DNA from 2 places in the Cupriavidus sp. SW-Y-13 genome. Region 1 is predicted to be linked to the other one. Evidence: predicted binding sites of a transcription regulator. Region 1 holds the regulator's gene; the other holds the start of a gene.
The links. Region 1 encodes FNR, which switches genes on or off when oxygen is low (the NO sensors DNR and NnrR bind a similar motif). Its sites were predicted from a motif close to TTGATNNNNATCAA; they were not measured.

Region 1 (7,305 bases):
CACGCGCTCGTCGTCCTCGGCCGGATAAGGCGCGTCGCCCTCCAGACCCGATTCCTCGGCAACTTCCGAAACGGAAGCCTGAGTGTCCACGTGGAAACCGTTGGCATGCGCCAGCGGCACGTCGTCGTCCTGCCCGAGTGACGGGGGATCGGACTCGACGCTGCTTTCTTGTTCTTGCGATGCGCCTTCAATGACCTCGGTGGAATCGGCAGTTTCCAAATTGGCCGGCGTCTCCGCATCGGCCTTCTCGGTGTCCGCCGGCGTCACGGCGTTGGGGACCACTTCCGTGGCCGCAAAAGCCTCTTCGTCGCCAGCAGGCGGATTGGCCGTGGCGATATCTTCGAAGTCGATGGCTTGTTGATCCAGCAACGTTGCCTGGGCCTGCGCCTGAGCATCCTCAAGCGGCGGGAGTTCGTCCAGCGAACGCAAGCCAAGGTCATCGAGAAACGCCTTGGTCGTCGCATAGAGTGCCGGGCGTCCAGGAACGTCACGATGGCCGATCACTTCGATCCAGTCGCGGTCCTCAAGCTTTTTGACGACTTCCGTACTGACCGTCACTCCGCGGATTTCTTCGATGTCGCCACGCGTCACCGGCTGGCGATACGCGATGATCGCCAGCGTTTCCATCACCGCGCGGGAATACTTGGGCGGCTTTTCCGGATTGAGCCGGTCGAGATACTCGCGCATTTCGGGCCGGCTCTGAAAACGCCAGCCGCTCGCCAGCGCCACGAGTTCCACGCCACGCCGTTGCCAATCGTTCCGCAACTCTTCGAGGAGCACCCGGATCGTGTCGGCACCGACATCGTCGGCAAACAACCGTCGCAGATCACCGACGCGCAACGGTTCCTGCGCACAGATCAGCGCGGTCTCGAGGACGATCTTCGCCTCTTGGGTATTCATGTGATTGTGTGCAGCCTGTCTTTGCACCTGCCCCCGGACGAATCCCGGGGCACTGGAGATTGCAGATACAGCGAGGCCAAAGCCATCGCCATCTCGTCGCGCAGACGGTCCACGCTGGTTTCAGCGCCGCCGTGCACCTCGTTCTTTGCATCGAATTGCCGGGACTGTCCGGCAGGAGATCGTCCAGGGCCGGCAGCCATCACCGGTCGACGGACCTCTTGCGTCGCGCCTCCCCTTCGGGGCGGACATTCGCCTGGGCCAACGCATGACCAAGACGGCAAGAAACAATCGGATATCGGCTCAGGAAACTTCGCCCTGACCCGGCGTCACCTTCCACACCGCCGTCGGCCTTTTAACCAGATCTTTTGAACCGGATGGACTGTGGGGATGGTTCCGGCATGCAACTGCATGGCCAGAAACCCTGGGCGGGCATCCCTGATGAGAGAAACCGCCCCGGCGACGCCTCGTGCATGACGCGGCGCGATACCGTGGTTCTCGCGATTGTATGGCATTACCGCCGGATACCGCAACCCGGGGCTGTGGCCGATTCAGAACACCACGCAGAATCCGGCGTGCGCAAGCGTCTCCGGAAGCCATACGGCCCGGGCCACCCCCAGCAACCCGAAACCCGCCACGAGCAAAGCTGAAACGGTGCGAACCCACCGCTTGCGCGACCACTGCCGCAGGTAACCGGATAACCCCGAGATCACCAGCAGATTCGGCAAAGTACCTAGTCCGAAGGCTCCCATGACGAGTGCGCCCGACGAAGCATTGCCCGCCAGCAGCGCCAAGCCGAGCGCACTATAGATCATTCCGCAGGGCACCATACCCCATACAAGACCCATGCCGAATCGGTGCATCGCTGACGGCACTGCGGCAGGACCGCCATGCAACCCCTGAGTCGATCGAACGTGCCGCAAGAGCTTGGCGACGTGCGAAGCGATCCGCGCGACAAAACGTTCCACGGCACCCATGCGCATCTGCCAGCCGAAAAGCAACCACAATCCGGCCATGATCAGCAACAGGCTCCCCACGCCGAACAGCCATCGCTGCAATGGCAGATAGTCGTGCGCCCACGCCGCCGCACCCACTGCACCGGCCAATGCGCCGAGCAACATGTACGTCGTCACCCGGCCCGCATGCATGACGCAAATCGACATCCACCAGTGCCGTCTAGAACGGTGCAAGAACGAGACCGTCTGTTGCACTTGCTGCGGATTTTGTTCGACTGCAATAGCAATTCCTCCACACATCGCCGCGCAATGCACACCGCCAAACAGGGCAATCAGAAAAACGCTTAAAAGCACGCCAAATGGCAACTGTTCCTCGCTTCCGCGTCACTCGACGCTGTAAAATGCATGCATCGCGCCCTCGCTGCAAGCGCATTCAAACGAGCACTTCAATTGCTGACTTCCATCCCCGTTACCGAGATGTCGCCACGCTGCTCCACGTGTGCCATGGGCCAACTCTGCCTGCCCGTGGGCATGTCGCAGCAGGACCTCGTAAAAATGGACACTCTCGTGCAGGAGCGCGTGCGTGTCCACAAGGGCGAAACGCTGTATCGAATGGGTGAACCGCTCTCCGCGGTCTACGCCATTCGTTTCGGCACGCTGAAAACCCACGTCACCATGGAGGATGGGCGTACTCAAATTACCGGCTTCCATCTTCCGGGAGAAGTCATCGGCCTCGATGGACTCGGCGAGATGCAACATGCATCGGATGCGACCGCCCTCGAGGACGCTGAAGTCTGCGTCGTGCGGTTCGACGATCTGCAATCGCTGTCGAATCATCTGCCTTCGCTGCAAGGTCAGTTCCTGCGACTTATGAGCAAGGAGATCTCGCAGGACCAGGTCATGCTGATCACGCTTGGCTCGATGCGTGCCGAAGAGAGACTCGCCGCCTTCCTCGTCAATATGTCCGAGCGCCTCTCCGCACGCGGTTATTCCTCCACGGAGTTCGTGCTGCGCATGAGCCGCGAGGAAATCGGCAGCTATCTCGGCCTCAAGCTCGAAACCGTCAGCCGCCTGTTCTCCCGGTTCGCGGAAGCTGGCCTGATCCAAATTCGTCAACGGCATGTGAAGATCATCGACATGGCTGGCATCAAGCAGGTCTATAGTCGCTCCTGCTAGGCGCCATCCTGCTGCAAGACCAGAGCCGCACAGCATCACGCTGTTGCGGCTTTTTTTGCGAAATTGCTATTCGAGTTCATCGGTATCGCTGAGCCTGCCCGGCATCGTGTAAAGCGTGAGACCGCTGGACAGTGCGCAGAACAGCCACGCCAGCAGAAAGCCCACGGTGTAGATCGCCTGCCTCGAAGCCTCCACCGGTTGGCCGAAGAAACTGATGTCTCCCGGGTCGACAACGGAAAACACTACCGCCGTAGCCGCGCCACCCATCAGAAACGCTGGCCACAGTACCCACATCAGCCAGCGCAACCTCATGGATGACTCCCTTGTTCCGTGGCGCTTCCGACATCGGCTTTCTCGACGACCAGTCCATGGCGGGTGGCATCGCGCACAGGGACGTCCGCATGTGTGCTGGCCAGCCAGATCGTGATACCACAACCCACCATCGCCAGCATCGGGCCGGCCATCAAGATCCACGGCCACGGCTCCTTGTACCAGGGTCGAACGGCATGGGGAGGCTGTTGGGGGCGCTGAGCCATTGCATCTCCTCTTACAAGTTGCGGGGAACGATAAAGCTTGTGCTCTGACGGATCTGCGACCGGCGTTGCGACTCGGTTTCCGCCGTGACCGTCACGTCGATCTTGTGGGTACCTTGCCTGGCGTCTTCGATCGGCACACGGATGCGAATTGGCAACAGCCGGTTCGACGTGGGATCTAGAGTGCTGGCCGTCTGGTCATACTCGACGGTGAGCCCTTTCATATCGTAGCCATCTACCTTCACATCGATTGTCACTGGTGACTCGGTGGCATTGATCAACTGCAACCGGTACACGTTCTCGACCCAGCGTCCATCCACCTCGCGACCAAGCGCTCCACGGTCTCGAATGATGTCGACCTTCAGCGGCGTGCGCATCGCCAGCGACGCGGCAAAGCCACCCATCAGTGCCAGCCAGATCACCATGTAGATCATGGTGCGAGGCCGCACCAGCCGCTTGCGGGCCTCGGCAATGGACAACGCCGATCGCATGGCATTCTCGGAGGTGTACCGGATCAGCCCGCGCGGGTACTCCAGCTTGTCCATGACCTGATTGCAGGCGTCGATACAAGCTCCGCATCCAATGCATTCGTACTGGAGGCCGTCCCGGATATCGATCCCCGTCGGGCACACCTGCACGCAGATGCTGCAGTCCACGCAGTCGCCCAGGCCGGCGGCACGGTGATCCAGCTTCCGCGAGCGGCCGCCGCGCGGCTCACCACGCCCCACGTCATAGGTCACCACAAAGGTGTCGCGGTCCACCATCACGCTCTGGAAACGCGCATACGGACACATGTACTTGCAGACCTGCTCACGCATGAAGCCGGCGGCGCCCCAGGTAGCGAACGCATAGAACAGCATCCAGAATGCCTGCCACGGCCCCAGTGACCACTGCAGTATCTCGCTGCCAAGCTCCCGGATCGGCGCGAAATAGCCGATGAATGTGAAGCCGGTCCAGAGGGCGATCAGGATCCAGAGCGTATGCTTCGTCGTCTTGATCCTGAACTTGCGCAAACTCCATGGATCGCCATCGAGCCGGATGCGCGCGATGCGATCACCTTCCACACGCCGCTCGATCCACATGAATATTTCGGTGTAGACCGTCTGAGGACAAGCGTAGCCACAGAAGAGCCGGCCGGCGATGGCGGTGAACAGAAAAAGTGCCAGTGCCGAAATGACCAGGAGCACGGCGAGATAGATCACGTCCTGCGGCCAGAGCACAAGACCGAAAATGTAGAACTTGCGTGCTCCGAGGTCGAACAGAACAGCCTGCCGGTCGTTCCATCGCAGCCAGGGCGCACCGTAGTAGACCAGTTGCGTCAGGATGACGAGCCATACGCGCCAGCTCGAAAACGCGCCTTTCACCGAGCGCGGGTAGATCTTGCGGCGCACTTCGTACAACGCTTCTTCCGTTGCATCGTTAGCGGTCTTGGGCGGTGGCGCGGGGCGCCATCCCCGAGTCTCTGAGACCTCGGATCCTTCAGGAGGGGATTTCAGGGGCGCATTCATGGGACTAGCCCTAATGCCCCGGTCAGCGCCGTCGCTGGCCGGGGCGGTTTGTCATTGCCCGGCTGCTCCGGCCGCAGCGCTGGAGGTACTGGAGAGTCCCCACACGTAGGCAGTCAGCATCCGGATACGCTCCGGCGTCAGGATTTCTTCGTGCGCTGGCATGTGGCCGTTGTGGCCCTTCAGGATGGCTTCGACGATCGCGCCTTCCGAACTGCTGTACAGCCAGACGTTATCGGACAGGTTCGGCGCGCCCAATGCCTGGTTGCCTTTGCCTGTGCCACCGTGGCACGCCGCGCAGGTCGACTTGAACGTGCTTTCGCCGCGCGATGCCCGGATCGGGTCGTAGGCCAGCCCGGACAGCGAGCGCACATACTGCGCGGTATCGCCAGCCAGCTTTGCGTCGATGACGCCAGTCAGCGGAGGCATCACGCCATTGCGCCCCTTGGTGATCGATTGCTGGATGGTGTCGGGCTCACCGCCATACAACCAGTCGTTGTCGGTCAGGTTGGGAAAGCCGCGGCTGCCACGCGCATCGGATCCATGGCACTGCGCGCAATAGTTGAGGAACAGTCGCTGGCCGATCTCGCGCGCCTCGGGGTCGGCCGCCACCTGCTTGACATCCATCTTCAGGTACTTGGCGTAGATCTGATGCTGCATGCGCTCGGCGGCCTCGCGGTGCGCGGCCAGCTCCACTTGGGACGAGGTCTTCAGCACGCCAGGATAGGCGCCCAGTCCCGGAAAGAGGATCAGATAGCCCAGTCCGAACACGCAGGCCAACAGGAACATCCACATCCACCAGCGCGGCAGCGGATTGTTCAGCTCGCGCAGGTCGTCATCCCACACGTGGCCCGTGTCGTCGGAGGTGCTGACGCCCTTTGGCATCTTGCGCTGGGAGAACAGCAGCCAGACGCACCAGGCAATGCCGATCAGCGCGATGGCCGCAATGTAGTGGCCCCAGATATCGGAGATGAAATCGCTCATGGTTACGAATTCCGCCTTGGATTGTTATCTTCGTCAGGCAAGGCAAAGGGCAGCATCGCCGATTCCTCGTTGGCGCCCTTGCGCCCCGCCGACCATGCCCACCAGCAGATGGCCAGAAATGTCACCATCGAAATGACAGTGGCAATGGCAGTGATGATCACCATGGCTTCACTCCTTCGGCGCCGCTTCCACGCGCACATTGCGGCGGTTCAGGCCCAGACCCTGCAGGTACGCCACCATCGCGTCCTCCTCGGTCTTGCCCACCAGATCCTCCGGTGCCCGCTCGATTTCCGCATCGGTGTACGGCACGCCAAGCCGTTGGAGGGCCCGCATACGCGGCTGCACCGAATCGGTCGGCAACGGCGTCTTCTCGAGCCACGGATAGGACGGCATCACCGATTCCGGCACGACATCACGCGGACTGCGCAGATGGATGCGCTGCCAGTCGTCGGAGTAGCGGCCGCCTACGCGCGCCAGATCAGGACCCGTGCGCTTGGAACCCCACAGGAACGGGTGGTCATACACCGACTCTCCTGCCGTCGAGAAATGGCCGTAGCGTTCCGTTTCGGCCTGCAGCGTGCGAACCTGTTGCGAATGGCAACCCGCACAACCCTCGCGGATATAGATATCGCGGCCCATCAGCCGCAGCGGCGAATACGGCGTGATGCCGGGATCGGGCTTGGTGGTCGAGTGCTGGAAGAACAGCGGTACGATCTGCACCAGGCCCGCAATACTCACGACGATGATCGTCGCGACAATCAGCCATCCGACGTTCTTCTCGAGCGTCTCGTGACGAAAGAAACCTTGATTCTGAGACATCGTTCTATCCTCGCGATCAGTGGGCGGAAGCCGGCAGGCTGGTCGGAATCGGCGCATCGACGGCAGGCTTGCCAACGATGGTGCGGACGACGTTGTAGGCCATGACGAACATCCCGGCCAGGAAGCAGATACCTCCGAGCAGACGGATCAGGTAGAACGGATACTTGGCTTTAACGGCTTCGACGAACGCATAAGTCAACGTGCCGTCCGGCTGCGTGGCGCGCCACATCAGGCCTTCCATCACGCCAGCAATCCACATCGAGGCGATGTACAACACCACGCCGATGGTTGCGATCCAGAAATGCCATTCGATCAGGCGGACGCTGAACATTTCCTTCTGCCCGAACAAGCGCGGAATGAGGTAATACAGGGAGCCGATCGAAATCATCGCCACCCAGCCGAGCGCGCCGGAATGCACGTGGCCGATCGTCCAGT
Region 2 (7,305 bases), on a different contig from region 1:
TTCGTGCGTGAGAACCCGATGTGGGCGACTGCGAGCCTGTTCGACACTGCTGGCGAGCTGGTCGAGGAATGCACCCCCGTTGACGGCACTACGGGTTTTGCACTACTCTGCGTCAGTCGTCTGCCACACGCGGACGTCGATTTCCTCAGCCCCCGCTTTCAGCCCGAATGCACGCAATCGCCCTCAACCTCCGCCACGCCGCCGATGCCCTGCGCATCGATGTCGCCGTGCGCGCGCGCGTTGCCGGCCTGCTGGGCGCTTCCTCGCTACTGCTAGACCTACCGATCGGTTGCCGGGCCTAGAGCCCGTGGCAAGCTCGGCAGCCCTCAGCCTCTTTTTCCGTTTGACTTGAGACGTCCGCACGACGGTCCGTCTCGTCCCAACTTCCTTAGCGAGGGAGAACACTCATGCCCATGTTGCGCAACCCCAGCACCAAATACCGTCCCGCCACCGTTGTCGATTTGCCTGACCGCACCTGGCCGTCGCGCCAGATCACGCGTGCGCCGCGCTGGATGAGCACCGATCTGCGCGATGGCAACCAGGCACTGATCGAGCCGATGAATGGCGAGCGCAAGCTCCGCTTCTTCGAGCAACTGGTCAAGGTTGGCATCAAGGAAATCGAAGTCGCGTTCCCGTCCGCATCGCAGACAGATTTTGACTTTGTGCGCATGCTGATCGAGGAGAATCGCATTCCGGACGACGTCACCATCGTCGTACTCACGCAGGCCCGCGAAGACCTGATCCGCCGCACCGTGGAATCGGTGCGCGGCGCCAAACGCGCTACCGTCCATCTGTACAACCCCATCGCACCGGCCTGGCGTCGCATCGTCTTCAATGCCTCGCGCGAGGAGATCAAGGAGGTGGCCGTGGCCGGCACCCGCCTGATCCGCGAACTGACCGATGCGATGCCCGGCACAGCATGGTCGTACGAATACTCCCCGGAGACCTTCAGCCTCGCAGAACTCGATTTCTCGCTGGAAGTTTCCGATGCGGTCTCGGCAGTGTGGCAACCCGACGCCACGCGTCCGATGATCCTGAACCTGCCGACCACGGTGGAATGCAGCACGCCCAATATCTTTGCGGACCAGATCGAATGGATGCACCGCAAGCTTGCGCGCCGCGAACACATCGTGCTGTCGGTTCATCCACACAATGACCGGGGCACCGCCGTCGCTGCGGCAGAACTGGCCGTGATGGCTGGCGCGGACCGCGTGGAAGGCTGCCTCTTCGGCAACGGCGAGCGCACCGGCAACGTGGACCTCGTCACGCTGGGGCTGAACCTCTACACGCAGGGCGTGGATCCCGAACTGGATTTTTCCGATATCGACGAAGTCAGGCAGTGCGTGGAGCATTGCAACCAGCTGCCCGTGCATCCGCGTCATCCGTATGTTGGCGACCTCGTCTTTACGGCATTCTCCGGCTCGCACCAGGACGCCATCCGCAAGGGCTTTGCGCAGCAGAAGCCCGACGCGATCTGGGAAGTGCCCTACCTCCCTATCGACCCGGCCGATCTCGGCCGCAGCTACGACGCGGTGATCCGCGTGAACAGCCAGTCGGGCAAGGGCGGCATGGCGTATCTGCTGGAACAGGTGCATGGCATCTTCATGCCGCGCCGGCTGCAGATCGAGTTCAGCCGCGCGGTGCAGGTCATGACCGACGAGACCGGCCTGGAGGCCAGCGCCGAGGATCTCTACGCGCTGTTCCGCCGCGAATACCTCGATGTGGATGCGCCGATTCGCCACGTCTCGCATCGCATGGTATCGAACGGCGACAGCGTGGAGATCGAGATGGAGCTGGTACGCGACGGCCAGCCCGTACGCGTGCGCGGCGCGGGCAACGGCCCGATCGATGCGGCCGTGGATGCCTTCTCGCGCGGCCTGGGGATCGCGGTGCGCGTGATGGACTATCACGAGCACGCCATGACCACCGGCGCCAACGCCAATGCGGCCTGCTATGTGGAAGTACGCGTGGGCGATTCGCCGACGGGGTTCGGCGCAGGCGTGGATACCAGCATCGTCACGGCATCGCTGAAGGCGGTGATCTCCGGCGTCAACCGACACCTCGCTGCGCGTGACGGCGGGCAGGCGAAGGCCGCCTGACGGGGCGCAGTCTCTCTGCAGACCAGGAATCGGACTCGGAAGAATCCGATAACGTCATGAGAAAAACGGTGTGCCCTGCCCCCACAGGGCACACCAGCAAAGACGTCCTTGCGGACGCCCACGACATGCGCGGTGCACAAACCACGTGCGCACAGCGTACGGGTGGGCGTCGGCGGACGCCACGAATAAAACCGCATGTAAATAGAAGCATCGGGGCACAAGCGCAAGCCCCTGACGATTGAATGAGCGGGCGGTGTCGCGTGTTGGCGACGCATACGCGCCCCGGACCTATCGGCTGCACACCAATTGTTTTGGGTCAAAGTCCGACGGATTGGCAGCGGACACACTGGTCGCACTTTTTCGATGTTAAGTGCCCAGACCCCATGACTACTATCACCACTCCCCGCCGCAAGACTGTCGCTTCCTCGATCTGCATGGCGCTCGCTGCCGCCACCATCGGCACGCTGTCCGCACCCGCCTTTGCCGCCGATGAAGGCCAGAGCAACTGGATGGTCCGCCTGCGCGGCACCTACCTGGACATGTCGAACAAGTCGGACCCGGTCGGCGGCGTGGGCGCCTCGGACCGCATCCACGTCAACAACAAGTGGATTCCGGAAGTCGACATCACGTACTTCATCGTGCCGCACATCGCCGCCGAACTTGTGCTGACGTACCCGCAGAAGCAGAACGTGAGCCTCGATGGCGCGAAGATCGGCACGTTCAAGCATCTGCCGCCGAGCCTGCTGCTGCAATATCACTTCCTGCCGAACGGCACGTTCCGTCCGTACGTCGGTGCCGGCGTCAACGTGACCCGCATCTACGGCGCGGACCTGGCAGGTGGCACGCTGGGCCTCGACCGCTGGAGTGTGGGCCCTGCGCTGCAGATCGGCATGGACTACAAGATCAACAAGAACTGGTTCCTGAACGTGGACGCCAAGAAGGTCTGGATCTCCAGCAACGTCTACTCTGGCTCGACCAAGGTCTCGACCGTCAACCTCGATCCGTGGCTGTTCAGCGCGGGCGTCGGCTACCGCTTCTGATTCTCCTCGCTTGTACCTTTGCAGCACCTGGAAGGGTTGTCTATCCGGCGCCCTCTCCGCCTCCCTGCGCGCGGCAATCCCGCGCGCTTTTTTATTTCTGGGGAGGCGGTAAAGAAAGGCGGAGTTGCGCGATCCTTTAGCGGAACGCCGGTTCGTCGAAGCTGCGCAGTTTGCGCGAATGCAGTTGTTCGACGCCGTTCTCGCGCAGGATGCGGATCGCTTCCAGGCCGATGGTCATATGCTGACTGACCCGCTGCCGATAGAAGGCGTTGGCCATGCCGCGCAGTTTCAGCTCGCCGTGCAGCGGCTTGTCCGAAACACACAGCAACGTGCCGTACGGCACCCGCAGGCGGAAGCCGTTGGCCGCCACCGCCGCGCTTTCCATATCGATGGCGATGGCCCGTGACTGGTTGAACCGGGCATAGAGCGCCTTCGATTTCAGTTCCCAGTTGCGGTCGTCGGTCGATACCACGGTGCCGGTCCGCATACGCGTCTTCATTTCCGTGCCCGACAAACCCGTCACGCGTGCCACCGCTTCCTGTAGCGCTACCTGGATTTCGGCAATCGGCGGCACTGGGACCCATGGCGGCAGGTCGTGGTCGAGCACATGATCGTCGCGCACGTAGGCGTGGGCCAGCACGTAGTCGCCAAGCTGCTGCGAGCGTCGCAACCCGCCGCAGTGGCCCACCATGAGCCAGCAGTGGGGACGCAGGACCGCGAGATGATCCGTCATGGTCTTGGCGTTAGACGGACCCACTCCGATATTCACGAGCGTCACGCCCAGCCCATCTTCGCGCACCAGATGGTAAGCGGGCATCTGCGGCAGGGCACGTGGGCGCGTGGCTTCCTCGGGCTCCGCGGCGCCCAGTTCCTGCACGATATCGCCGGGCTCGACGAACCTCACGTAGCCATCGCCACCGCCGTCGGCCATCAGGCCCCGGCCCAGTGCGACGAACTCGTCGACGTAGCGCTGGTAGTTTGTGAACAGCACGAAACGCTGGAAGTGTTGCGGCGCGGTGCCCGTGTAGTGGTACAGCCGCTGCAGCGCCAGATCCACGCGCTCGGCGGAGAACAGTGACAGCGGCCAGGCCTCGCCCGGCGTAGGCTCGTACGTGCCGTTGGCAATCGAATCGTCGATGCGGCTCAGCTCGGGCAGCACGAAGGATGCCTCCAGCTCGCGCGCCTGGGTGTAGCTGATGTCCGTGGTCGAGGCCTCGATCACGAACGGCAGCGGGATGGGCTGCCGGGATAGCCCCACCACCACCGGCACGCGGTGATAGCGCATCAGGCGCTCGATCTGGTCTCGGTAGTAGTCGCACAGCAGGTCGGGACGCGTCACCGTGGTGCCATAGACGCCGGGGTACGCCACCGTACCCCAGGAAGGCCGGCTGTCGGTGACCATCGTTTCCAGATTGACCGAGATGCCGAGGTAGGGATAGCAGGCGTGCGCGGCGGACGGCAGCGGCTTGCCGTGGGCGAAGGCATCGAAGCGTGCCCGCACCGCCGCCACGGAACTGTCGTAGATCTCGCGAATGCGTGCCAACGCGCTGTCGGCATCGTTGAACTCGGCCAGCTGATCGGCCGGATGGGCGGAAGAGAAGATCGGGGCATTCATGGCAGCCATCATACCGCCAGCTTCCGACGCCTGTCAGGTGTCTCGCGTGCGCGTCCGAACCGTGCGCGCCGCCGCATTCGGTGGATAAAGAGCGGCCAAAAGGCGGACAAAGTTGTTTGACGCCGCCGCATCCGCTTCGCTACACTCTGTCGCCAAATTGCGCGGCACTGGCACGACGTGCCCCGTGCGTCAATGGCTGGCGCGCATCCATGCCCTACTTTCGTCGGGGTCGGATGGCGAAATGCCGGTAGCCGGTATCACGCAGGAGGAATCGTCGATGGAAGTTCGTAACCCGTTGCCCGAGGAAATCGAGGCCGCCAGACAGCTGCTGGTTGCCAACGGTTGGGAACAGGTCAACAACCCCGAACGGTTCGCGCAACTGATCGCCAACTCCCAGCGGGTGGCGGTGGCCGTGGAGAACAGCGAGGTCATCGGCTTTGCCCGCGCGCTCTGCGACGATATCTCGAACGGCTATGTTTCGATGGTCGCCGTGGCGCCCCAGCACCGTCGCCGTGGCATCGGCCGCGCGCTGCTGCGTCATGTCATGGGCAACGATCCCGACATCACCTGGGCGCTGCGCGCCGCACGCTCCTCCGAAGCCGCGTTCTTCGGCCAGCTCGGTTTCACGCCTTCCATGGTGGCCATGGAGTGGCGCCGCCGTTAGGCCGCTTTCCCTCCTTCACAACGTTCCCTGAACACACCGCCCCTACTCGGCCATCGCGCGCCGGAAGTCCTCGGCCGTACCCATCTGGCGGAACAGCTTGCCACCGGGCGCGAAGCGGTCCGCCGAAGACAGCCCACCCACGACGACGGGATCGAATCCAGCCTCGCGCACCAGCGCCGACGCCACCATCAGCGCCTCGGCATCGTTGCCGGCCAGCGGCACGGCCATCAGCGGTGGCTTGCGATGGCTTTCCCGCGCGAATTCGCCCGCGCCGGTGAAATTGAACACCCGCACCACGCGCGCGCCGCGCAGGTATCTGGACGTGGTAGCCCCGATCCCGTTGGCCTTGACCTCCTCCACCACCGCGCCATCCCGTCCGCTGATGGCATTGGTGGCATCGAGCACGATCTTGCCGCGCCATTCGTTCTGCTGCCCAACCTCGGGCACAGCGCCATAGGGCACAGCCAGCAACAGCACGTCGGCGAACGCCACGGCCTGCGCCACAGTGCCGGCCTGCGCGAGGGGTCCGAGGCTGTCAGTCAGCGGCTTCAGGGTTTCCGGGTGGCGCGACGAGAACATCACCGGGTGCCCGGCCTTGACCCAGAGCCCGCCGATGGTGCCACCAATCTTGCCGGAGCCGATCACGCCGATCCTCGATTTGCCCTTGTCCTTGTCTCGGGTCTTGCCCGATCCCGACTGGGCCACCGCATGCGTGGCGGGTAACGCCAGCAGCAGGCTCCAGCCGCCCGCGATCAACACCCTGCGACGGCTCGCCTTCCGCCCGTGAGGTATCTGCGCCATGAGGTCTCTCCGAGAGGTCCGATCCTGTCACTCTAGGCCATCACGGCATGCGGAGCGATCAGGTTGTCACGGAACCGTCATCCCCCGTGCCTAGACTGGCGCGCGGCAACGTGCCGCGTACGACGCACGCTTGCCCAGACGACAACAACACAGGAAAGATCATGGGAAGCAGGTCGAGGAACACGGGACACCAAGCGGGACACCACGCGGGACACCACGCGGGACGCCACGCACCATCGGCTATCGCCGCGGTCACGATGCTGGCGCTGGCCGCCACACTGGCCGCTTGCGGCGGTAGCGATGACAACGGCAGCACCGGTAGCAACAATGGCACGGGCAACAACGGCGGCACCGGCACCACGCCGGCAGCCGTGCAGCCGCTGTCGGGCGGCTCGCTCTACGTGGGCGCGGTGAGCTTCGGCGACACGGTCTCCGTGGCCCTGGACCAGCCCGCCGCCGGCCAGTTGACGCTGCGCTTCCTCGATTCGCGCTTCGGACTGGCCGGTACACTGGTGGGTCAGTACACGGTCGAGGGCAACATGTATCGCGTCTCGAAGCTGGCTGCGGTCGGCAGCGACGTTCCCGCCGCGCTGGCCGCCGCCGCTGCATCCATCACATTCAGCTTCACGCTTGACGATGGCCTGCTGTCCGGCGCGCTGGGCCAGGTGCCCAACGTCCTGGCCGGCAACGGTGCACTGTTGCAGGGTTATGTCTCCGCCGCGAACCGTGGCGCGCAACTGGCCGATGTGGTCGGTACCTACAGCTATCTTCGCCAGGCTGGCGACACTGCCACGGCTGGCCAGCTTGCCATCGATGCGAGCGGCGCCGTGCGTGTCTGCGCGGGGCAAGGCTACGCCGCAACCTGCGCCGGTGGTCAGGTCGGGCAATTGAGTGCCGACGCCGACCAGACCCGCTATCCGGGCGCCTACACGCTGACGCTGGCCGGCAGCAAGGTGGGCCGCGTATTCGTGGGCCGTCAGCAAGGCAACGTGGCTCTGTTCGTCGATGAAACCGGCGCCAGCACCAGCGCTGCCACGGGTAACTGGGTGGTGCGTCCCGCCACCGCGCTTGCGGCCAACGGTGTGG

Region 2: the regulator FNR is predicted to act here: its motif matches at 2,406-2,419, upstream of GA566_RS25205 (OmpW family protein).

What each region holds. Positions count from the first base shown of each region.
Region 1 is NZ_WHLX01000001.1:2,029,503-2,036,807, forward strand. It holds gene scpB (SMC-Scp complex subunit ScpB) at 1-900, opposite strand, end outside; gene GA566_RS09045 (sulfite exporter TauE/SafE family protein) at 1,449-2,219, opposite strand; gene fnr (fumarate/nitrate reduction transcriptional regulator Fnr) at 2,304-3,029, shown strand; gene GA566_RS09055 (hypothetical protein) at 3,096-3,341, opposite strand; gene GA566_RS09060 (FixH family protein) at 3,338-3,565, opposite strand; gene ccoG (cytochrome c oxidase accessory protein CcoG) at 3,577-5,070, opposite strand; gene ccoP (cytochrome-c oxidase, cbb3-type subunit III) at 5,122-6,051, opposite strand; gene GA566_RS09075 (CcoQ/FixQ family Cbb3-type cytochrome c oxidase assembly chaperone) at 6,054-6,215, opposite strand; gene ccoO (cytochrome-c oxidase, cbb3-type subunit II) at 6,220-6,870, opposite strand; gene ccoN (cytochrome-c oxidase, cbb3-type subunit I) at 6,887-7,305, opposite strand, start outside.
Region 2 is NZ_WHLX01000002.1:2,156,934-2,164,238, forward strand. It holds gene GA566_RS33575 (hypothetical protein) at 168-302, shown strand; gene leuA (2-isopropylmalate synthase) at 414-2,099, shown strand; gene GA566_RS25205 (OmpW family protein) at 2,483-3,139, shown strand; gene GA566_RS25210 (AMP nucleosidase) at 3,276-4,766, opposite strand; gene GA566_RS25215 (GNAT family N-acetyltransferase) at 5,032-5,418, shown strand; gene GA566_RS25220 (NADPH-dependent F420 reductase) at 5,461-6,219, opposite strand; gene GA566_RS25225 (ParB/Srx family N-terminal domain-containing protein) at 6,381-7,305, shown strand, end outside.